Regions from separate parts of the Paenibacillus sp. Marseille-Q7038 genome, predicted to be linked through region 1. Evidence: predicted binding sites of a transcription regulator. Region 1 holds the regulator's gene; each other region holds the start of a gene.
What was found. The regulator Rex, encoded in region 1, represses fermentation and respiration genes when NADH is low (regulators of the CRP and FNR family bind a similar motif). The targets are predictions, from matches to a motif close to TTGTGAAATATTTCACAA.
Positions count from the first base shown of each region.

Region 2: a site for Rex is predicted at 2,153-2,170, ahead of ACWPWY_RS23115 (lactate permease LctP family transporter). Genes of this name have one in related genera too.
Region 3: a site for Rex is predicted at 1,392-1,409, ahead of adhE (bifunctional acetaldehyde-CoA/alcohol dehydrogenase). Genes of this name have one in related genera too.
Region 4: a site for Rex is predicted at 5,176-5,193, ahead of pflB (formate C-acetyltransferase). Genes of this name have one in related genera too.

Region 1 is NZ_CBCOOM010000001.1:2,397,184-2,403,454, forward strand. Features, by position in the region: gene ACWPWY_RS11295 (3-hydroxyacyl-CoA dehydrogenase family protein) at 1-503, opposite strand, end outside; gene ACWPWY_RS11300 (AAA family ATPase) at 640-2,142, opposite strand; gene ACWPWY_RS11305 (hypothetical protein) at 2,135-2,662, opposite strand; gene ACWPWY_RS11310 (cell wall elongation regulator TseB-like domain-containing protein) at 2,841-3,359, opposite strand; gene ACWPWY_RS11315 (amidohydrolase) at 3,389-4,690, opposite strand; gene ACWPWY_RS11320 (redox-sensing transcriptional repressor Rex) at 4,677-5,336, opposite strand; gene dinG (ATP-dependent DNA helicase DinG) at 5,371-6,271, opposite strand, start outside.
Region 2 is NZ_CBCOOM010000002.1:1,252,797-1,259,067, forward strand. Features, by position in the region: gene ACWPWY_RS23105 (glycoside hydrolase family 43 protein) at 1-874, shown strand, start outside; gene galU (UTP--glucose-1-phosphate uridylyltransferase GalU) at 1,008-1,889, opposite strand; gene ACWPWY_RS23115 (lactate permease LctP family transporter) at 2,279-3,913, shown strand; gene ACWPWY_RS23120 (L-lactate dehydrogenase) at 3,956-4,909, shown strand; gene ACWPWY_RS23125 (nucleoside-diphosphate sugar epimerase) at 5,045-5,332, shown strand; gene ACWPWY_RS23130 (restriction endonuclease subunit S) at 5,370-5,690, shown strand; gene ACWPWY_RS23135 (hypothetical protein) at 5,693-6,001, shown strand; gene ACWPWY_RS23140 (hypothetical protein) at 5,998-6,271, shown strand, end outside.
Region 3 is NZ_CBCOOM010000001.1:2,558,741-2,565,011, forward strand. Features, by position in the region: gene adhE (bifunctional acetaldehyde-CoA/alcohol dehydrogenase) at 1-1,285, opposite strand, end outside; gene ACWPWY_RS12190 (Crp/Fnr family transcriptional regulator) at 1,606-2,325, shown strand; gene ACWPWY_RS12195 (hypothetical protein) at 2,395-3,105, opposite strand; gene ACWPWY_RS12200 (hypothetical protein) at 3,284-3,931, opposite strand; gene ACWPWY_RS12205 (winged helix-turn-helix transcriptional regulator) at 4,114-4,431, opposite strand; gene ACWPWY_RS12210 (ThuA domain-containing protein) at 4,690-5,418, opposite strand; gene ACWPWY_RS12215 (sugar phosphate isomerase/epimerase family protein) at 5,439-6,271, opposite strand, start outside.
Region 4 is NZ_CBCOOM010000001.1:2,552,069-2,558,339, forward strand. Features, by position in the region: gene ACWPWY_RS12170 (copper amine oxidase N-terminal domain-containing protein) at 1-1,482, opposite strand, end outside; gene pflA (pyruvate formate-lyase-activating protein) at 1,856-2,605, opposite strand; gene pflB (formate C-acetyltransferase) at 2,658-4,919, opposite strand; gene adhE (bifunctional acetaldehyde-CoA/alcohol dehydrogenase) at 5,345-6,271, opposite strand, start outside.

The DNA.
Region 1 (6,271 bases):
TTTGTTGCGTCGAACGTTTCATCAGATGTTTTAAGACCACGAATAATTTCAACCATATCAATGCTGGAAACTGGATGTGTCCAGTGTAGTCCAATCATACGCTCAGGCGTGTTAATTGCACCAGCAAGCTCCGTTAAGCTAAGAGTAGAAGTGTTACTTGTTAGAATAATATCTTTTCCAATTACTTCTTCGAGTTTTCTAAAGAGAACTTTCTTCTCTTCTAGATCTTCAGTGATGGTCTCTATGATCAAATCGCAAGCAGAAAGTTCCTCATAACTTGTCGTTTTATGAATTCGGGACAAGATCAATTTTTTCTCTGCTTGGGTGATAGCCCATTTCTCCAATTTCTTATCAAGCCCTGTTTCAATCATAGCTACTGAATGATCTAATTTCTCAGGGGTTTGTTCTACGAGCAAGACGTCAAGGCCTTTGGCTGCAAGCATTTCTGCTATACCTTGGCCCATTGTACCTCCGCCGATAACTCCTATTTTTTTAAACAACATGGTTACTGCTCCATCCCTTTCTTGGTCTCTTGTAATATTTTGTATTCTTCTTTGTCGAAAAATACATTTTATGACCCAACATCTAATAATATCTTAGCACGAAACAAAAGTAAAAAAAAATAACCAGCACATAGAATTATGCTGGTATTAATGTACTTTCTTTGAATAATTTGCGAAATTCATCACCAGATAACACTTCTTCTCTAAGCAGAATGCTTAATGATTGATCAAAGATAGGACCATGATCAATCAACAGCTGTTTTGTACGGGAGAAAAGGTCATTTAATATAGCTGAGTTTTCTTTCAGCATTTCCGCCTGTGAGACCATCTCAAGATGCACAATCCCGAGTTCTGTAAGTCCAGAGCTGATCATTGTTTTAACAATATCTAATGCTTGCTCAAAATCATTTCTGGAACCCGTACTGCGGCCCCCGTAGTAAATCTCTTCTGCCGCTGCACCGCCTAGTGCAATCATAATTTGAGCTTCTAAAAACTCTTTGGTGTATAAGTATTGTTCTTCTTGGGGGTTATGTCTTACATACCCTAGGGCTTGTCCACGCGGACTTAAGGCAACCTGGCCAACACTATTTGGACGTACGGCTTCAGCCGCAATGGCATGTCCTAATTCGTGCACTGCTACCCGTCTTTTCTCATCTTCATTTGATTCTCTGTCTGTTTTCTCACCCATCATAACCTTATCGATAGCCATGGATAGATGTTTTTGCGAAATATACTGACTATCATCCCGCATCGCATAAATCGCCGCTTCGTTCATTAAACTTTCCAGTTGTGCACCAGAGAAGCCATAGGACTCTTCTGCAATTTTGTCCATGTTAATGTTTTTATCAAGCGGCTTGTTTTTGGCATGCAGTTCAAGAATATGTCTGCGTCCTTTTTTATCCGGCAAGTCCACCTGGATATGTCTATCAAAACGTCCCGGACGAAGCAGGGCACTGTCGAGCATTTCTTTACGGTTGGTTGCCGCAATAATTAGAATACGCGGTGCATCGGATGTATAGATCCCATCCATTTCTGTCAGAAGCTGATTCAGAGTCTGATCGTATTCACGTTGTTGTCCGCCTTCTCGCTTCCCGCCAATAACATCGATTTCATCAATAAAAATAATTGCATTTTCTTTGTTTTCCTTGGCTGCTCGCGTTCTCGCATCACGGAACAATTCTCGAACACGTCCCGCACCCACACCTACATACATTTCTACAAATTCACTGCCTGATGTAGCAATAAACACTGAATTCGTGTAATGTGCAGCTGCTTTAGCCATGAGTGTTTTACCTGTTCCCGGAGGACCGGTTAACAAAATCCCTTTCAAAGGACGGATACCAAATTTCTGTATTTCCTCATGTCTGATTAGAAAATCAAGTGCTTCTCTAAGCTCCTGTTTAGCACTATCTTGACCGCCTATTTCCTCAAAAGTGAGCTTTCGAGGACCTGCCTTTTTTCGCTTTCTTTCACTGCTTGCACCGACGGTCAGGCCGCCGCGCATCTGCATGAGAAGAAAAACACCTCCAACAAGAAGCCCCATAAGCAATAAAGGAACTACATTCACCCCAATATAGACGAGAAATAAAAAAATGACGGGCACCGCGCCAATCAAGATTTCTTTGGTCCATTTAGGCATTTGGCCATACCCCCATCGTTGCCGACTGTCTCGGCAAAATAATAAACTTGCTTGCCTCTCCATCCGATAGACTTACATACACATTTTGATCATCCATATCGTAATCTACTTGTATGCTGCCATCACTCATTTTCTGCAGTTCTTCTGGAATCTGAGTATATTGCCTAGTTTCCATTGCTTCTGCTACCGTAAACAGGGCGCTTGACCAAAATTCATCGAGTTCCTCTGTAGAATGATTTTTCACGTCAAGTTTAAGTTTTTTTCCCTTGATATACTGACTTCCATCTGTATGAATAAGTTCAACTAGACCCCTTAGATTCGTTTGTGGCTCCAAATCGAGATTCAAATTCACTTCCTTTGGGGTAATATCTATTTGAACATTGTTGACACCTTCGTATGCTGAAACCAATTTTTCAATCGGTTTAAACATGGCCACCTGACGATACACAAACCAACCGCCAAACAGCAGTGTTGCAGTAACAAACAAAGATACCGCAATTGGAATGGGACGTAATTTCAAGTGACAACCTCCCTTATTTTTCGTCTTTTTACTGTAAATAAAATCTATAAATATAGCATAACATACTGTAAGCGTGAAATCTAAACTATGCAACATTTTCTATCTCACAATAATAAAAACCCCGAATGAACTTGATCAAGTTCATCCGGGGTTTATTTGTTATATCAACTTTTACGAATTAATTAGGCAATTGATATCCATTACCTATTTCGGTTCCATCACTAAATTGATAGAATCGGTACACATATTTGCCCTCTTGCTTATAAAAAAGTTGCCATACATAAGTTTTATTGTAGTAACTTGGATGCAAATGAATAATCTCAATATCGCCTAACTCTGAAGCGATTTTGGCGTACATTTCATCTTCAGAAATACTATTATCAATGAGTTCGCTATGAACACTATTTTCTCCAGTGACTGGCTTATGATCCAATCCGAACTGTACCCAGACCATAATCGGCTTATTCTCGCTGCTCATGCCTTCTATCGTCCAATAAATCGAATCTTCTCCCCAAACGGACTTTTGTGTTTTTGTAACCGACGTAAGCTGCGCCTGTTGCTCTGCAATCGACACCGCCAGGTCCCTTTCCGCCCACTGATCTTTCATTACGTAAACATAAAATTGATAAATTCCAAATAAGATTAGTAATACCGTAAGAATACTAATGTATATCCATTTTTTTCTATTTCTCCTCAAGGCGGGACTCCCTTCTCACCCTTCGTCCGTTAGCGGGCTTTCAGTCCTTTAAATGCAGATTCTGCTTCTCGTTTAATACGTTCTTCATCTAAAGTAAGAGCTTCTCCATCTTTTAACAACTGTTTGCCATCTACCCATACATGTTTGACGTCTTTAGCACTTGCAGAGTATACAACATGAGAGATCAAATCGGAATACGGCAAAAAGTGCGCCTGATCTAAATCAATCGCTACAAAATCTGCTTTCTTGCCTACTGCAAGCGTCCCCGTATCTTCAACGTAGATCGATTTCGCTCCATATTCCGTTCCCATACGAAGAGCTTCTGTCGCTGGAACAGCCGTGGGGTCACCAGAGACTCCTTTATGAATAAGAGCAGCCAGACGCATTTCTTCAAACATGTCCAGATTATTATTGCTTGCAGGTCCATCCGTTGCTAACGATACAACAACCCCAGCCTTCAATAACTCCGGAACTCGAGCTACACCGCTGGCTAGTTTCAAGTTACTTCCTGGATTGTGCGCTACAGCAACATTATATTTAGCAAGGATCTCAATTTCTTCATCCGTTAAATGAACGGCATGCGCCACGAGGGATGGACGTGAGAAGAAGCCCAATTTCTCTAAATGAGCTACCGGACGGACCCCATAATCCTTCACATTCTGCTCTACTTCTGCCTTGGTTTCAGACATGTGCGTATGGAGCGGCAGGTCTAAGTCATGTGCAGCCTGAACAAATTTTTCAATAAACTCAGGACCACATGTGTACGGTGCGTGAGGAGATAGCATCGTCGTAATTCTGCCACTCGCCTGTCCGTTCCATTCCTTAGCAAAAGAAGTTGCTTCCGCAAGTTTAGAAGCTCGCAGTTCATCTGAACCGAATCCAATAACACCCCGCATCAGGCTTGCACGTATGCCCGACTCTTCAACTACCTTAGCTACTTGATTCATCTGATCATACATGTCAAGAAAAGCGGTTGTACCCCCTTTAATCATCTCAAGGATCGACAAGGACGCTCCCCAATACACATCGTCTGCTGTAAATTTCTCTTCCATTGGCCACATCTTCTCTTGAAGCCAAATTTGGAGTGCAAGATCATCCCCATAACCTCTCAGAAGTGACATCGCAGCATGACCATGTGTGTTGATCAGACCGGGAATAAAGAGTAGATTTTTCCCGTCAAAAGCTGTTGTTTCTTCTTCCCCCTCAGGGAGTTTCTCGCCTATGTAGGCAATCTTATCATTCTCAACAAGCATATAACCTTTAACGATTCGCCATTCTGGATCACTAACTGCAAATTGTCCATTTTTTATAAGCCATTTAGGACTTGTCATCTTCTATTTCTTCCTTTCCTTCTTCGCTCTCAAGATAATAAGCAAGGCTTAAGAGATCGGTTGTGAAATCAGCCGTGTGAATCCGAATATGTGGCGGAGCTTTGATGATGATGGGCGCAAAATTAAGAATAGCCTCTATACCTGCTTCAACCATACAATCCGCTACACGCTGAGCTTCAAAATCAGGTACTGTAATAATTCCGATCCGAATATTACGTTCCTTTACTGTATTCTGTAACTCTTCCATTGGCTGAACCGTAAGTGTATTAATCATAGTTCCAATTTTTTTATCATACGAGTCAAATACAGCAACAATCTTCATATTGTCTTTTACATAGCGGTTATAGTTAGACAACGCTTGACCGAGATTACCTGCCCCCACGAGAGCAACATTAATGACTTGATCAATTTTGAGAATTTGACGGATTTTATCAATAAGATAAGCGACATCATATCCGATTCCCTTCCGTCCAAAATCACCAAAATAAGCTAAATCCTTGCGGATTTGTGCTGGATTCAGATCCAATTTAAGTCCGAGTTCTTGAGATGATACCGTTGTAACTTCTCTTTTGTACAGCTCCTGTAAATAACGCAGATAAACGGGCAGCCGACGAACGACTGCCTCTGAAATTTTATCCGACTTCAATGTGAACTCCCCCTTACATCAAAAACACAATTTCTTATCTTCCGTCTGTTTCTTTATTCGTTTCATGTTCCATCAGCCATTCACTAATCCGTGGCACCATCTTATCGGTAACCATATGTTCCATTTTTGGACCTGGCAGAGAGTATAAAAAGTACTTTCCGTAATAAGATTCAATAACCCTTGTATCGTAAACAATAACGATGCCTCTGTCCTTTGATGTACGAACAAGCCGTCCAAAACCTTGTTTAAACCGGATCACGGCCTGCGGAACAGAAAGTTTCATAAAAGGATTTTTCTTTTCTTTTTCCAAAAGTTCACTTTTTGCTTCCACCACTGGATGGCTAGGCGGCTGGAAAGGTAGTCGCACGATCGCAAGGCACGTTAAAGCTTCTCCCGGAATATCTACGCCTTCCCAAAAGCTACTTGTCCCGAGCAATACAGAAGCCTTAGCCTCTTGGAACCGGCGTGTAAGTTTGGTTCGACTGCCTGTATCTACCCCTTGTCCAAGCACAGTAATGTCACTAGCTGCAAGTGCTTCTTTTAGAGGTTCATGGACTTGTCTCAGCATACGATAGGACGTAAACAACACCAACATTCTGCCTTTGGTTGCCTTCGCTGTCTCTGCTAGTGAAGTCACAAGCATACTTACAAAGTGATCATCCCCTACACTTCCTTTTACACTCGGAAAATCTCGAGGAATGACCAAAAGCGCCTGATCCCTATAATTAAATGGCGATGGAAGTAAGGACGTCATAAGTCTGCCTTTTTCCTGTGCTTCTAAAAGCCCTAGTTGATCGATCATAAACTGAAATGACTTGTCTACAGATAACGTAGCAGAGGTCAGGATCACACTGTGTTTTTTATCGAAAAACAGTTCTTTTAAATGCGAACTTACATCAACAGGGACTGCGTACAGCTGAAGAGACTTACTTCTA
Region 2 (6,271 bases), on a different contig from region 1:
TCACGATGGTCCAGTTAATGACAATGGTGATCAATATAAGATGGAGGATTATCACATTTTATCGATGGCTGACCTGGATTCGCCCGTGACAGATCACGGTGAGGCGCTACATGTGAAGGATGTACCATGGGCGTCATGCCAGATGTGGGCGCCGGATGCCGCTTTCAAAAATGGATTGTATTACTTGTTTTTTCCTGCGCGGGATCATGAAGGGATTTTTCGCATCGGTGTAGCTACATCGATCTCTCCCGAAGGCCCATTCAAGCCGGAGGAACAGTATATGGAGGGGAGCTTCAGTATTGATCCTGCTGTTTTTGTTGACGAAAATGAAGAGGCTTACATACTCTTTGGAGGACTTTGGGGCGGACAATTAGAGAAGTGGCAGACGGGAAGCTACGTGGAACATGCAGAAGGCCCAGCTCCTGATGAGCCGGCGCTTGGACCAAGAATTGCAAAGCTAAGTGAGGATATGCTCTCAATGGTTTCAGAAGCAATGGAGATTGTGATCCTTGACCAAGAAGGAAAGCCGCTGACCGCAGGGAATGAGGATTGCAGATATTTTGAAGGACCATGGATGCACAAATATAATGACAAATATTATTTATCCTACTCTACAGGATCGACACACAAGCTTGTGTATGCCATCGGTGATAGCCCAATGGGACCTTTCACTTATCAAGGCACCATTTTGCCACCCGTCATGGGTTGGACAACACATCATTCGATTGTGCAATTTCAGGAGAAATGGTACTTATTCTATCACGACTGTTCTCTTTCCGGTGGTGTCGATTATAAGCGTTGCGTAAAATTTGCGGAGCTTACGTACTATCCGGATGGAACGATTCGCATGATTGATCCTTATCCTGAGAAGTGAAGTAGGATTTGAGGGGATGGCACGGACTGCTGTGGGATTGACCAGCAAAGGAGAAAGCTTAAAAGGAGTATGTCTCGTAACATGGGACATACTCCTTTTTTATTGTGGAAAACAGTAATCTATCATTGTGAATTTATCGATGTAAAGAGGTGTTTTCAAGTTTGGTATGTAACATGCGTAATACCTCATCACGGTACTTGGGGTTAGCTAAAGCAAATTCAATATTCGTATCAAGAAATCCTAGTATATCACCTACATCATATCGTTTACCTTCAAATTCGTAACCGTATACAGGCGTAATTTGATTTAATCTTTCAATCGCATCAGTTAGCTGGATTTCCCCGCCAAGACCAATGTGGTGCTCTTCCAGCAGAGGGAAAATTTCAGGTGTCAGTACATACCGGCCGATAATGGCAAGATTGGAGGGAGAGGTTCCAGGTTTCGGTTTCTCGACAAAACGCAGTGCAGAATAACTTCGCCCTCTTTTTCCACGGGGTTCCATAATGCCGTATTTGTGTGTATCTTCATCGGGTACCTGCATGACCCCCAGTACTGATGCACCTACCTTTTCATGCTCATCAATCAACTGTTTCAAGCAAGGTACAGGATTTACGACAATGTCATCTCCAAGCAGTACCGCAAATGGCTCATCTCCGACAAATTTACGAGCACACCAGATCGCATGGCCTAGACCTTTGGGTTCTTTTTGCCGGATATAATGAATATTAGGCACGGTAGAGGAAGAGAGAACTTCTTCCAGAGCAAGGGACTTCCCTTTGTCTGCAAGCAGCTGTTCCAGTTCAAAAGCATGGTCGAAATGATCCTCGATGGATCTTTTTCCCTTTCCGGTAACGATGATAATATCTTCGACTCCAGCAGCGATTGCTTCTTCGACAATATATTGAATGGTTGGTTTATTCAGGATCGGCATCATTTCTTTTGGCATGGCTTTTGTTGCGGGAAGAAATCGGGTTCCAAGTCCTGCGGCAGGAATTACTGCTTTTTTTACTGTCATGAATTTCATCACCTTCCTAGCTTATCTGCTTATATTCATCATATCAAGATTATGGAATAAAGTCACAAAGTACGGAATTTGATGGGATTTTATCTCTCCTTATTAGAAAAAGTTAGAAATAATTCATTGGAATATAATGTATTTGTTTTAATGTGTGAGAAAAATCACATACAATGTTTATCCGCATCGCTATAGTAAAAACGCGGCCGGGACATTGTGACAAACATCATGACTGAAAAAACGCCGCTTTTTTTACCAGACTAAAGTGAAAGTTTTCACATGATTAGTTTTAAAAAAGACAAGCATCTCTATTTTGTCGGCAATGTGAATAGGATAATCTAGCGCGGCTCACAATATCTAAACAATTAGCATTAAGGAGTGAGATACAAGTGGGGGTTTGGAATCAAATATACGACCCGATGGGCAATATATGGCTATCTGCTTTGGTGGCTGCCATACCCATTATATTCTTTATTGTAGCTTTAACGGTTTTTAAAATGAAAGGCTATGTAGCCGGACTGCTGAGCATTGTTGTTGCAGCCTGTGTAGCTTTATTCTTTTACAAAATGCCCTTCGTTAAAGTGGTAGGGACTGGTTTTTATGGCGTGCTTGCTGGGTTATGGCCGGTAGCTTCTATTGTACTGGCAGCAATTTTCTTGTATAAACTTACGGTAAAAACAGGAAAATTTGATATAATCAAGAATAGTATAGCGACAATTACCGAAGATCAGCGATTACAAGTACTTCTTGTTGCTTTCTCCTTTGGTGCGTTCTTGGAAGGGGCGGCTGGATTTGGTGCTCCTGTAGCGATTACAGCGGTAATTCTGATTGGTTTAGGATTTAAGCCTGTATATGCAGCTGGTCTTTGTCTTGTGGCTAATATTGCTGGAGGTTCTTATGGTGCGATGGGAATTCCCGTTACGACACCTGCTACGCTTACGGGACTTTCTGGACTTGAAGTTGCAAGCCGAACATCGTACGTTATTCCGATTATCAGTTTAATGATTGCTTTTCTGTTGGTTTACTTAATTGATGGATTTAAAGGAATGAGACAAACTTGGCCAGCGATTTTGGTAAGTGGAGGTTCATTTGCCATCACTCAGTTTATTGTACTTAATACCCTGGGTGCTGAACTCGTGGATATTATCTCTGCCCTTGTCAGTCTGGTTGCACTTGCGCTTTTCCTGCGTATTTGGAAACCAAAAGAAATTTATCGTTTAAATAAAGAGGATCAAGCGAACCAAGCAAAAGGAACGATCAAGAAAGAAACATATAGCTTGGGACAAGTTGCTTTCGCTTGGTTACCATTTGTTCTATTGACGATTATGGTTATTTTGTTCTCGCTGAAACCAGTCAAAGCGTTGTTCGCAGCAGGTGGACCGCTTAACAATCTGGTCTTCAGTTTCCCTATAAAAGGAGTTCATAACCAAATTTTGAGACAACCTCCGGTTGTTCCAGAAGAGACACCTTACGCTGCTGTATTTAATCTTGATTTATTCTCATCTACTACAACCGCAATTGTCATTGCAGCGCTTCTAACCATACTGATTTATCGTATTAAAGGAAGCATCATTAAAGAAGCAGCAATAGAAACGTTTAAAGAATTGTACATCCCGATTATTACGATTTGTAGCGTACTTGCATTTGCTTACATTTGTAACTATTCAGGTATGTCTTCAACACTCGGTCTTGCTTTTGCATCAACGGGCAGTATCTTCCCGTTGTTCGCACCAATTCTGGGTTGGATTGGGGTATTCTTGACCGGTTCTGTTGTTAACAGCGGATCTCTATTTGCACCATTGCAAGCTGTAACGGCAAACCAAATTGGCATTCTGCCAGAAGCTATGGTTGCTGCGAACGTAATGGGTGGTGCAATGGCTAAAATGATCTCGCCGCAATCGGTAGCCGTAGCTGCAGCGGCAGTAGGTCTTGCGGGTAAAGAGAATGAATTGTTTAAATTTACAATCAAGATCAGTGTAATTTTACTCGTTGTTGTTGGGATAATAAACTGGGCTCTTTATTAAGAACAAAAATTCAGCTTTTGAGATTGAAGGGAGATTATTATTATGGTAGGTAATAAAATTAATCGTGTTGTATTGGTAGGTACTGGAGCAGTAGGTTGCAGTTACGCTTACGCTATGATTAACCAGGGGATTGCTGAGGAACTCGTTCTTGTTGACGTAAATGCTGCTAAAGCCGAAGGCGAAGCAATGGACCTTAATCATGGTGTGCCATTCGCACCTTCTCCAACTAAAGTATGGAGCGGTTCTTATGAAGAATGCAAAAATGCGGACCTTGTTGTTATTACAGCAGGTTTGCCGCAAAAACCAGGTGAAACCCGTCTTGATCTTGTAGACAAAAATGCGAAGATCTTCAAAACAATCGTACGTGAAATTATGGACAGCGGATTTGATGGCATTTTCTTGATCGCTTCTAATCCAGTTGATATCCTTACTTATGTAACTTGGAAAGAATCCGGTTTGCCAAAAGAACGTGTGCTTGGTTCGGGAACAACGTTGGATACAGCTCGTCTGCGTTATATGATCGGTGAATACCTGGAAGTGGATACACGTAACGTCCACGCAGCCATTATTGGTGAGCATGGTGATACAGAATTTGCGGTATGGAGCCAAGCTTCCATCGGTATCGAATCCCTCGATAAAGTGATTGAGCGTCGTAACAACCCAGAAGATCGAGCAAAACTCGATGAAATTTTCGTTAACGTTCGTGATGCAGCATATCACATTATTGAACGTAAAGGTGCGACTTACTATGCGATTGGTATGGCACTCGCTCGTGTTACCAAAGCAATCCTCGGTAATGAAAATAGTATCTTAACCGTATCTTCTCTTCTTGAGGGACATTATGGTCAAGATGATCTATATATCGGTGTTCCGGCGATTGTTAACCGCGGTGGAGTTCGCGAAGTCATCGAAATTGACCTTAACGAAGAAGAAAAAGCGAAATTTAATCACTCTGCGAAAGTACTTAAAGAATTAATCGCTAAAGTTTATAGCTAATCCCCTTCATATCTAGGAACTGAGTTCCCCGGCCCGGCATATGCTACTTAAGGCAAATGCTTAGGCCGGGGATTTTTTTGTTTTTTTTCGAGAAATGAAATAACCGATCTTAATCTTATAAAGGAGGGCCGGGTCATGCAAAACAAATTAGATGAAATGCTGGCACATATGGCTCATGCTCATCAGCAAGTTGCCAGAGTACTCGATGCGGAACGAGAGGTCAATGTCCGTATGGCTGAACTCATGAATGAAATGCCGGATCTAATGCCGCATTTTACAGATGCTCAAGGGTTGCTTGATGGTTCCGGTTCTATAAATGCGGGCATTGTTGCTTATTTGGGCGGACTTGCTGATTTACAAGAAATGATTGCTGACTCCATTTCTCATCTGGTAAAGGAACTGGCAGTGGCTGATGAAGAGTAATCTTCTACTATTTTAAAGAAGGCAGGTGATCGTGGAAATGAACAGAGAGAAATCACTGCTCCAAATGCTTGATGCTGCGGTCAAAGTCCAGTACAATATTTCCCTTATATTGGAGGCGAAGGCACTCGAAGCAGAGAAAATGAGAAACTGGTCCGTCAATCACTTAACCGGTGCCATCTATGACAGTCATGAGGATCAACTAACCGTCTCCCTTAAACTTCAAGAGCAGTTAATTGAACTGCTTGAGGGAATTAACCGAATGGAAGCTGGTTTGAATAAGAATTTGAAAGCACTGCTTCATCAAAGCGAAGAGAATGGTTTTGATCAAATGATGGATTATGACAGCGGTAAGGGATAGAGATGAATTTGCTATCCAAAGAAAGAGAAGCGAAAATCGCGTTTCTTGAATCCATGACAAGAAGTCAGTCTGCACTGTCGCGGTTGCTGACCATCATTGCAGATCGCTATGAGCTAATTAGCTCCACCGAGGACATTGTGCCTGAGCATATCCTTCTTATTGAACGCTGCCGTATGGAGATGGCAGAGATGGCCGGGATGATGAAGATCAATCCACTGAATAAGGGAAACCCTGCTTCTCCATGGTATGCAAATCAGCTATTTGTCAGGCAAGCGAGCATCTCAAGACACAAGCGTAAACAGGAGGAATGATGATGAAAAGAAAAAAGTCTTTAAAAGCGGTATCCTTAAAAAAAGGTACTGCCAAAAAGGCCGCTCATTCGGCACCGAAAGCAAGGGGATTAGCCAAGAAGAGAAGGAAACTTACAGGGCGGAAGACCAAATCTCTATTGAAAAAGAACTCCTCTTCCGTGATCAAAAAAAAGAAAAGCAAACGAAAAGTTTCTCCGAAAAATACCGCGAAGCGACACTCGCAAGTAAAAAAAACCGGACTCAAATCCTACAACGACGTTTACAACGAAG
Region 3 (6,271 bases), 160 kb from region 1:
CACAGCCAAGTGTAAGGGAAGGAATATTAGAATTATAAATATCACCGATTGCACCATGTGTTGAAGGCGAATTTACCAAAATGCGGCATGTTGGCAAACGGTCTGCAAAACGATTAATCACATCATCATTATTGGAATGAATAACCGAAGAGTGTCCCATTCCGCCAAAAGCAACAATCTCCGCTGCACGCTCAATCCCTTGATCAGCTGTTTTCACTTTGTAACAAGCAAGTACTGGGCTGAGTTTTTCTGCAGAAAGCGGGAATTTCGGTCCAACACCGTCAATCTCTGCGATTAGGATTTTTGTTCCTTCTGGAACATGAATTCCGCACATTTGAGCAATTTTCACTGCAGATTGACCTACTATTTTTGGATTAACAGCGCATTTCTCAGCGATAATTGTACCTGCTGTAAGTTTTGCTATTTCATCTTTCGTTACAAAGTAACATCCATTGTCTATTAGCATTTTTTTAACTTCATTGTAGATGGGTTCTTCGATAATAACGGCTTGCTCAGATGCACAGATCATTCCATGATCAAAAGATTTAGATAGGATTAGATCATTCACCGCTTGTTTCAAGTCAGCTGTTTTTTCGATGAAGCAAGGAACGTTACCAGGTCCTACGCCAAGAGCGGGTTTACCGCAGCTATACGCAGCTTTTACCATAGCCCCTCCACCAGTAGCAAGGATCAGCGCAATGTCAGGATGATTCATGAGTTCATTTGTTTTCTCCATGGAAGGTTCATCAATCCATTGGATACAATCTGCTGGTGCGCCTTCTTTAATAGCAGCATCTCTTAGAATACGTGCTGCCTCACGGCTCGAATTTTGTGCGGATGGATGGAAACCAAAAACGATGGGGTTACGAGTCTTAATAGCAATCAGTGCTTTAAACATGGTCGTTGAGGTTGGGTTCGTTACAGGTGTAATCCCCATTATCACGCCAACAGGTTCAGCTATTTTTTGGCAGTTTTCAAATTCGTTGTCCTCAATGACACCAACTGTCTTGTCATATTTGATTCCGTTATAGACATATTCTGTAGCGAAAATATTTTTAATGATTTTATCTTCATAAACACCGCGACCTGTTTCTTCTACAGCCATTTTAGCTAAAGGCATGTGTTGATCCAGCCCAGCAAGTGCCATAGCTTGAACAATTCGGTCAATTGCAGCTTGATCAAGTTTCATAAAAGATTCGAGAGCTTTTTTTCCTTTTAGTACGATTTCATTAATGTAATCCTTGGCAGTTGCTTCCTTTGTTACTTCTTCTTTATTAACAGCCATGTGATTCATCCTCCTACCAAAATGTCTATATATTTTGTTTCTCTCTTTTCTACGAGATCATCGTATCATAATAAAAATTTAAAGTTTGTGATTATTTTCACATAATATGTGAATGTGTTCACAAAGTTTCAAGGGTTCCTTTCCAAGTAGTGAAATGAATCACAAAGTTTAAAATATCGTCACAGTTTCCCTCTATTCAAAGCCCAAAAATCAAATTCATAAGTATATACTTGAGTTATTCAAAGACTTAAATCACATTAATAAACGACTTGTTTTCAGGTTAACGAACTTATTTACGATAAAAGCTAGGGGGAATTAACATGACTCATATTAATGTATTAGAAAAGACTGAAGGAAATACCAGCTGTTTTTCTAAGGAAAATTTGAACCGCCTTTTTGACTCCATGAAAGATCGAACTTTCCCCCAAGGGTCTCATCTTTTCTGGGAAGGAGATACAGCAGATAAACTCTTCTATATAAAGAAGGGTCGGATCAAAGTTACTAAATCAACAGATGAAGGAAAAGAACTCATCATGTACATCCATCAAGATGGAGATATGACAGGTCATGCAGACCCCTTCTTTTCAAGTCGACACAGCTTCTCTGCAGAAGTGCTTGAGGAAAGTGAAGTTGGTATTATAGAAACGGCTGATCTTGAACTATTAATTGGTTTATATGGTGACTTCGCAATTGACTTTATGAAATGGATGGGAATTTATCACCGTATAACACAGACTAAATTCCGTGATCTTATGATGTATGGTAAACAAGGAGCTCTATGTTCTACGCTGATTCGCCTGGGCAATACTTACGGTGAACAACAATCCGATGGAAGTATTCGCATTAATAGGAAATTGACACACACTGATCTCTCTAACATGATTGGAGCTACCAGAGAAAGCGTAAACCGAATGCTCGGGGAACTTCGAAAAAAAGGTTCTCTTGCTTATGAAGGTGGCTACATTATCATTAAAGAACTCAGTTCTCTCCGTGAAATTTGCAGATGTGAACAATGCCCCATCGAAATCTGCCGTATTTAGAATAGAAAAAAACCGATTTCCTTTGGGAGGAGATCGGTTTTTTTAATCTCTACATGATTCTGTGTTTTGCTAGATTTTCTCTACGATTTCCACTCGCACTTCATCGCCTGGATCTAAAACCATATCAAGTCCATGTTCAGCAAGTTCTTTGTTATTCACCTTCATCATCCATCTCTCTGAAATCCGTGGAGTATAACCATCTATAGATTGAAGATACTTTTTATTATCGGACAATTGCACATATGCTGTACTCATTAGTAGATCTCTAACCGTGAGCGTGGGATCATACAACCTAGCCATTGTTAATCGTAATTCTGGATTATTCGATCCCCCACTTAACTCGAGAGTAACACCCGAACCACCCGTTTGGCTCATATCAATAGGTGTAGCAGGTACTACAGACAGTTTCAATGAATCTTTGTCTTTTATGGATTGTCCCCACATATCAGCACTGATTTCTTTGTTGTTTTTCTCTACCTTCCACTGTAACGTATCATCAAGTACAGTAGATCCGACCGAAATAATCTGATTGGACTCCTTCGATAGACTCGCTACACGATCAAGCGCTTCGTAAACCGTCATACCTTCATCATAACGTAAATGCAAGGATTGATTCATAGACGGTATAAAAGATCCACCTTCCACAATCATATTCACCTCACCTGGTGTTCCTTCCTCGGCTCCACCTACGTCTTCATTCCATGTACTGCAACCCGAAATCAACATAACGAGCATGAGTAGAATGATAGATGGGATTGTAATTGGATTTCGCACTTTCATGCTAACACCACCTTACTTTTTTTGGCCTCAGTCTATGAGCAATTGTGTGGTTCATTTAATGATTGCTAAAATTTGACAATATCCGCCAATCACATAACTCTAGCATACTATTATCTATACCATGATATCAACTAATGACAAAAAAAGCCCTGTGAAGGGCTTCACATTTTAAACAAAACTATTCCACTGCGGCTTGCATAAAGATCCTCGTTCCAGACCTATTCTTTATGTAGGGTCCGAGCCCTTTAAACTGCCGATCCGATATATATACTCCTGTTGTTAAGCGCTCCTCTATCATTTCAGATTCACCAGAATAAACAAGCGAAGAAGTTCGTAAATTCTCCTGATAAATGGGAATGGACAGATTTCGTTTACGATACGGTTTACCACAAGTACGTAAAGGTCTCTCTGAAAAATAAGTAGGCACAAAATAGGCTGCTATAATATCAAGTTCCTCTTCTGAATAAAAGCTTTCTTCCCCGAGAAAAGGATGCAGCAGCCGAATTTCTTCATATTGTGACCAGATCAGTGCTTGTAAACATAGACTCATAAGCGGAGTAATGGTAGAGTCATTCTCTGTGCTTTCTGGCGTATACTCACTCCCAATAAACTTCCATCCCTTTATTGTGTATATCCATTTTTGAAAATAAGTACGTGACACCTGTTGTAAAGCGTTGGGGTAACTGAGGTCTAATGAGAGATAATAGTGTTTAGCCATCGTGGCTGCTCTGTCATAGATCGACTGAACTTGTAGGGATGCACGTTCAAGCACATCAACTTCGTATTTTGGGTAACCCACTTTGCGGGACACGAACATTTTATTCATGTGATCAGCCTCCCTACGCCATAATTGGCTTCTTCGGAATTATACTCAAAAATTCGCCTAGAGGTGCATGGACTACTTCTATTTGAAAAAAACTCCTTATTTTCGGTTTAGGAAAATAAAGAGTCTTTAAAAGCAAAACTAACCGTACTGTGCTTTGTTTTTACTTCAAATCATTTTTTGTACTAATCAATCCATTCTTCAGCCCAAGTTTGAATCTGGGACATAACTGGATTTAACGCCTTTCCCTTCTCTGTAAGTTCATATTCAATACGAACTGGAGTCTCAGGATAAACATGACGTGTTAGTATACCTTCCGCTTCTAAATCTTTCATTCGCTCAGATAGCATTTTGTCACTCATCTGTGGAATTAAATTAGAAATATCTTTAAACCGTTTAGGCCCGTCCAACAATGTTTTAATAATTAGTCCGTTCCATCTTTTACCTAAAAAAGAAAAAGCGGTTTCGAACCTTGGACACATCTTAAGATGTGGATTTTCCATTATTTTCACCTCTTCAGAAATTCCATGAAAAACAACTTACTATAAGTTAGTATATTTCATATTAACATATTTTAACCCGAAAGAAAACGAAATATTAAAAATAGGTAGAAAAGATCCTATTACAAATATTACCCAATATGGAACAGGATGACTCTATTCTGTGTATTCATTAAAAAGGACCGTCCTAAGACGGCCCTTTCCTTTACCCGTGGCGCTATAAAGCTTATGATCGTATCCCGCGCCTCCAAGTAGTTTCTATTAAACAAGAATATCTCCTAGCGGTCTGACGGGTTCACTGTAACCATACACTGGTTTGGTGTGCGGAGTAGGATAAGCCCATCTGATGGAGTTGCTGATAACCTTCATCACTTGTGGATTGTAATAGGTAGGATATGTCTCGTGCCCGGGACGGAAATAAAAGATTTTACCTTCGCCTCGTTTAAAAGTACATCCACTTCTAAATACTTCTCCACCAGCAAAGTTACTCAGGAAAATAAGTTCATCTGGCGTAGGAATATCAAAAAACTCACCATACATTTCTTCATGTTCCAGCACGATATGACTTTCGATTCCTTCCGCAATAGGGTGATTAGGATTCACACACCATATTATTTCTTGTTCTTTTGCTTCCCGCCACTTGAGATCGCAAGAAGTACCCATCAAGGCTTTAAAAGGCTTAGAGAAATGACCCGAATGAAGTACGATAAATCCCATGCCGTCTAATACCCGTTTCACTACCTTACTTACGATCTGATCATTTACTCGATCATGTGCCATGTGCCCCCACCAGATAAGTACATCTGTCGTATTTAGGACATCATCGGATAATCCATGATCAGGTTGATCAAGCGTAGCCGTGCGAATAGCGTAACCTTCCCCCGCTAGACCATCAGCAAGCACTTTATGAATTCCTTCCGGATAAACTTCTTTCGCCTCATCATGAATTTTCTCATGGACAAATTCATTCCAAATCGTGACGTTAACCATGTTATTTCCCCCTAAAAAATTTACACCCACCACATATCGCCAATAGGTTCTTCAATCAAAACCTGTTTGAGATTGTGGACGGCTTTTGAAAAACCTTCCTCGATCGACATTAAGCCATCTTCATGCTCAATGCTGACAACATAATCGTATCCTACAAGTCTTAGGGCACTTATGATATCTGCCCACGTTTTTATATCATGACCGTATCCAACCGTACGGAACTGCCAAGCACGAGTCTGCATATTCGTATAAGACTGCATATCAGTCAGACCATACATATTTACGTTAACCGGATCTATTGTTGTATCTTTCGCATGGAAATGGTGAATGGCGCCTTCGCGCCCAAGAATTTTAATAGCCTCTACAGGATCAATTCCTTGCCACCACATATGAGATGGATCAAGGTTGGCTCCGATAGCTTCTCCAGCAGCTTCACGCAAGCGCAGTAAAGTAGCTGGTGTGTGTACGGAAAAACCTCCATGAAGTTCTAAACCGACTTTAACATGATGATCGGATGCGAATTTTCCCCATTCCGTCCAGTAAGGTATCAGTTTGTTCTCCCACTGCCATTTCAATACTTCTTGAAAATCATTTGGCCAAGGAGCTACAGGCCAGTTCGGATATTTAGCATCTTCATGATCACCCGGTAATCCAGAGAAGGTGTTAACGACCGGTACTTCAAGTTTTTCAGCAAGTTTTACTGTATTCACATAATCATCATGGAATTTCTTGGCGATATTTTTTTGAGGATGAAGCGGATTTCCATGACAACTTAGTGCACTGATAATTAAACCGCGAGATTCAACTGCCTTTTTGAATTCTTTCAATTTCGTCTCGTTCTCTAGAAGTTCTG
Region 4 (6,271 bases), 150 kb from region 1:
TGTTGCTACAACGTACATTTTCACTCTTTTACCCGTATTATTCATATGGTGGATTAAGAAACGAGTGTTACCTACCGCGGTATCTTTGTATACGATACCTTCCTTATACACGGTTTCCGGGCTGTTACTGCGAAGTAACGTGCTTGGTTTATCCGTATAGGAATAATTCACTTTTGCCCACGTAGGCACAACAGATCCGTCGAAAGAAAATTTTTCTCCGATGGGCGTAAATAACTGATTAAACTCGGTTACTGAATAGAGTGTTTCATTCGTAATGATAATTGTTTTTTGATAAGTATTTGTTAAACCTTTATTATCCCTCACGGTCAGACTGATTGTTTTTGGACCTGGCGTAAAAAAGGCAAGTGCATTATTGTTCCATTCTGTTTTGGCAATGGCTTCATCATCCGAACTTTGGTCTGTGTACGTAATGAGTTCGCCCATTTTATATTCTTCTTTATCTGTCACAAACAAAGCTACCGGCGGCTGATTAGGACGCAGGACATGGACCGTAAGTGAATAAGGATCACTCCAAGAACCACTAGCGTCTTGTACATAGTATTTGATCGTATATTTACCCGGAGCATCAAATACGTCCTTTTTCCCTTCCCAACGTTCATTTATGATGGACAGACCCTTTGGAGAAAACCCATCTGCCTTGTATGTAACAGCTTGTCCCGCATAGACTTCCTTAGGTGATATGCTGAAGTTAGCAATTGGTTTGGTAGATAAATTCATAACAATGCTTTTATTAACTACGCTATACTTGATCCCAAGTGCTCCCGTGATCGCTGTTAGAGGCACCATAAAGGTATTCTGAGTCTGATAGGAGGTCCCCTTCATTGTTTTAGAAACTCCGTTAACCTTATATTTGTTACTGTTCGTTTTGAACTTCAGTTCATTATTACCTTGAATGATACTCGTTTCCTTTGTAGTGTTATTATATGAAACTCTGTAGCCGACTCGATCAACCAAGGCGCGAATGGGTACATAAGATACACCGCTTTTCACTTGCATCGGTTGTGGTGCATAATAAGTCACACCGTCTTGGACCATTTTTTTACTATTATAATAGAGGATCAGCTGACTGTTGCTGAGTGGCTGCTTCTCCGGAACTTCGGGAACTTCTGGGGTTTCTGGAACCACTGGATCTTCTTCTGTTAGAATGGCATCCTCTGGATTCGCTGTAACTTCTTCCGCAGTACCTGTAACCGTTCCATCTGTGTTAACAGTAGATTCTTCATTGGTGGATTGTGGAGTTCCATTATTGCTATCTTCTTTTTGTTCTGTTATACCGGACATATCCGTTTTCTCTTCTACTTTCACTTCTTGGTTAGCCGTTTCCTCAAGCTGTGAAACTTCCTGAACAATCGTACTTGAAACGGGGTCATTCTCTACCGGTTCTGCGCTTGCTGTGTATGCTGGTACCACTTGTGAGAATAGAGCTAATATGGTGAGCAGCGTTAATTTCTTAAAATTCATTTCCCGACTCCCTCTGTATCTATTTTGTATATATTCCTTATCATGTCATAGTATTAGACGCACCTAGTCCTGAAAAGTTGCTCTGGACCTTACGGGAAACAACAAAAAACAGCATACTTTGACAGTTAACCGGGCATCAAAGAAATGCTGTTTATATGCTTTTCAGAGAATATTTTTTTGTCAGTATGGAAACTAACTAGCAGAAATTCGGGGAAGTAGCAGGTAGTCTCACCCCTTTGTTATGGAAGAAATCTACTAAAGATGAGGATAGAAGTGGACGGATAAAATCTTCGAATAACAAAAAAAGAGATCTCCCTACGCTAATTCGTAGGGGAGATCTCTCTTATAACATATCTTACGATTCTTACGATTATTAGTAAGAAAATTGAAGGTTCTGTGATTCTGTACGGCCTTCTTCGATGAGGCGGTATGCACGATCCACTTCTTCCTGTGTAGGAGAAGGTACTCCTTCTAGCGGGTACTCCTTGCCTAGAAGTTTCCATTTATAAATACCCATTTGGTGATAAGGCAAAATCTCGAACTTCTCGACGCCTTTCAGTGTCCCGATAAATCGACCCAAGTTACGCAAATCTTCTTCATCATCATGAATACCCGGTACATATACATGTCTAATCCACATTTTCTTACCATGATCCGATAACCAGCGAGCTGTCTCCAGCATCCGTTCATTGGATTTTCCAGTTAATACTTTATGTTTTTCATCATTGATATGCTTTAAATCAAGAAGAACTAGATCCGTTGCCTCAATTAGTTCTTCTATACGGTTCATATCATTGAATCCATTGCTATCCAGTGTGGTATGAAGATCCCAACGTTTTTTCACTTCTTGAAAAAGTCTTGCTACAAACCCTGCTTGAAGCGTTGGTTCTCCACCAGAGACTGTCAAACCGCCACCAGAATTTTTGTAGTAATTCAAGTAAGGCTCAATTTCACTTAGAACTTCTTCCAGTGTCATTGTCTTCCCGCCGTCAAGTGCCCAAGTATCTGGGTTATGACAATACTGGCATTTGAGATGGCAGCCTTGCATAAAGAGCACAAAGCGGATGCCTGGCCCATCGACAGTGCCGAAAGTTTCCAATGAATGAATATGTCCGTTTATCATCATTTCATCATCCTTCCACGCACCCGCTTGTGCGTACTTTTTTTGGGGTTACTTACATGCTGCCGTGGAACGTACGGTTAATCACATCAAGTTGTTGTTCTTTCGTCAATTTGATGAAGTTAACCGCATAACCGGATACACGAACAGTAAGCTGCGGATAATCTTCTGGGTGTTCCATTGCGTCAATCAATTGTTCGCGATTAAATACGTTAACGTTCAAGTGATGCGCGCCACTTCCAAAATAACCGTCCATCATCGAAGTCAGGTTTGTTTTTTGGTTGTCTTCTTCTTTACCCAGCGCTTTTGGAACAATAGAGAACGTATTAGAGATTCCATCTAAGCTATGCTCATATGGCAGTTTTGCTACTGAGCTAAGACTTGCTAGTGCACCTTTTTTATCACGTCCATGCATCGGGTTCGCACCTGGTGCAAACGGTTCGCCTGCTTTACGTCCATCTGGCGTAGTTCCTGTTTTCTTACCATATACAACGTTAGAAGTAATAGTAAGAATGGATTGTGTAGGTACTGCATTGCGATAAGCTTTGTGTTTACGAATCATTGTCATGAAGGATTCAACAAGTTCAACAGCGATTTGGTCTACACGATCATCGTTGTTACCGTAGCAAGGGAAGTCGCCTTCAATTTCAAAATCAACAGCAATACCGCGCTCGTCACGGATTGGACGAACCTTAGCGTATTTAATTGCGCTCAGGGAGTCAGCGGCAACCGAAAGTCCAGCGATACCGCAAGCCATCGTGCGCAGAACGTCGCGATCATGCAGTGCCATTTCAATACGCTCATAGCTGTATTTATCATGCATATAGTGAATCACATTCAGTGTGTTCATATAGAGTTTAGCCAGCCATTCCATCATTGGTTTGAAGCGTTTCATAACTTCGTCATAGTTCAATACTTCAGATGTAATTGCAGGATACTCAGGGCCAATTTGCATACCCAGTTTTTCATCAACACCACCGTTGATTGCGTACAGAAGTGCTTTAGCTAAGTTTGCACGTGCGCCGAAGAATTGCATTTGTTTACCAATACGCATTGCGGATACGCAGCATGCAATACCATAGTCATCACCGTAGATCGGACGCATCAGATCGTCATTCTCATATTGAATGGAGCTAGTTTCAATGGAAACTTTCGCACAATATTTTTTGAACCCTTCTGGCAGTTGTTCAGACCAAAGTACGGTTAAGTTTGGCTCTGGAGCTGCACCAAGGTTATACAACGTATGAAGGAAGCGGAAGCTGTTTTTCGTTACACGAGTTCTTCCGTCCATGCCCATACCACCGATGGATTCAGTAACCCATGTTGGATCTCCACTAAACAGCTCGTTATAGTCTGGTGTGCGCAAGAATTTAACAATTCTCAGTTTCATTACAAAATGGTCTACAAGCTCTTGAGCTTCTTGCTCAGTCAGTGTTCCTTCTTCCAGATCACGTTCAATGTAGATATCAAGGAAGGAAGATACACGACCAAGAGACATTGCTGCACCGTTTTGTTCTTTAATTGCTGCAAGGTAAGCGAAGTATACCCATTGGAAAGCTTCTTTCGCATTACGTGCTGGGCCAGAGATATCGAAACCGTGCATTTCACCCAGTTGTTTCAGTTCTTGCAGAGCACGAATTTGTTCTGAAAGTTCTTCGCGAAGACGGATGATATCTTCATCAATCACATCAACTTCGAGTTCATCGAGTTCTCTCTTTTTATCTTTAATTAGGAAGTCTACACCGTAAAGTGCTGCTCTGCGATAATCACCAATAATACGACCGCGACCATAAGCATCTGGCAAACCTGTGATAATCCCTGCTTTACGAGCATTTCTCATATCTTGCGTATAAGCATCAAATACCCCTTGGTTATGCGTTTTACGGATGGTAGTAAACATATCAATAATTTCTTGCGGAAGTTCAAATCCGTATGCTTTACAAGCGTCTACCATCATGCGAATACCACCGAAAGGCTGGATAGAACGTTTGAATGGAGCATCTGTTTGTACCCCTACAATTTGCTCTTTCTCTTTATCAAGATAACCTGGTTTGTGAGAAACGATCGTAGAAGGTGTATTTACATCTACATCGAGAACTCCACCATTTTCTCTTTCTTTTTTGGTAAGATCCATTACGATCTCCCAAAGTGCTTTTGTATTTTCAGTTGCCCCTGCCAGGAAACTTTCATTTCCTTGATAAGGTTTCAAGTTTTTTTGTAGAAAGTCGTTTACATTTACTTCTTTTGTCCATTTGCCTTTTTGAAAGCTTCTCCAACCGGATTGTACACTTTGCACTTCTTTTTCGGTTACCGCCATGGTAATCCCTCCAATAATTTATGGTTTGATCTGGACTCATTGAGAGGACAAGGCGTGAAGGAAGGGCCTGGTCCGAACAAAATCCATGAAAAGCTGTACTCCTACTAACTGTAAAACTGTTACTACAGCTGCCACACTATGTGACTGTTTTCACTTCCAAGCTTGTTATAACCCCTTCTCTTCACTTTTCAAGGGAAGCGACTGTTTCATGGAACTGCTTTACAACTCAAATTATAGAACATATCTCACACCTACTCTGTGATATAAATCACAAAGTTTAAACTGTTATTCTATTTTTACTTTTCTGTTATAGTCGGTCGGTAGACCTGTATGTGACACCAACAATATCTTTTTCCTGATTCTTAAAAAAGAGCCGAGCTAACCGGGAATACCCCCTCTCAGCTCGGCTCTTTTTTTACCATTTCTTATTTATCAAAATTACCATAGAATGCATTACGGTACACATCCGCGAGTTCTGTTACCAAAGGTAACTTCGGATTAGCTGTTGTACACTGATCTTCGAATGCGCGATCCGCCAAATAATCTACACGCGATTCAAAATCTTTAGCTTCAAAACCAAGTGCTTGGAACGATTCAGGGATACCGAGTTTTCTATTCAGATCTCGAATAGCTTGGATCAAGCTGTTTACCCCTTCTTCTGTTGTGCTTGCTGGTAATCCCAGAATTCTTGCAATTTCAGCATAACGTTGATCAGCTATAAAGTGCGAATATTTAGGGAAAGATGCAAATTTCGTTGGTTTCTTCGCATTATAACGAATAACATGTGGTAACAAGATTGCATTCGTACGTCCATGAGCAGTGTGGTATTGTCCTCCCCATTTATGAGCAAGGGAATGGTTGATTCCAAGGAATGCATTCGCAAACGCCATACCTGCAATGGTCGATGCATTATGCATTTTTTCTCTAGCCAGTTTATCCCCAGTGAGTGCCGATGCTTCGAGATATTCAAATACAAGCTGAATTGCCTTAATGGCAAGCCCATCTGTATAGTCATTCGCCATTACTGATACATATGCTTCAATCGCATGAGTTAGTACATCCATTCCTGTATCAGCAACTGCTGTTCTAGGCAAACTATATACGAACTCCGGATCTACAATCGCTACATCAGGCGTCAGCTCATAATCAGCCAGCGGATATTTCGTGTTGCCATTGTTCTTATCTGTGATAACTGCAAACGAAGTTACTTCAGAACCCGTACCCGAAGTGGTTGGGATGGCAACAAATTGTGCTTTTTGTCCTAGACGCGGATATTTGTAAATCCGTTTACGAATATCCATGAATTTTTGTTTTAAGTTGTGGAAACTTGTATCCGGGTACTCGTAGAACAG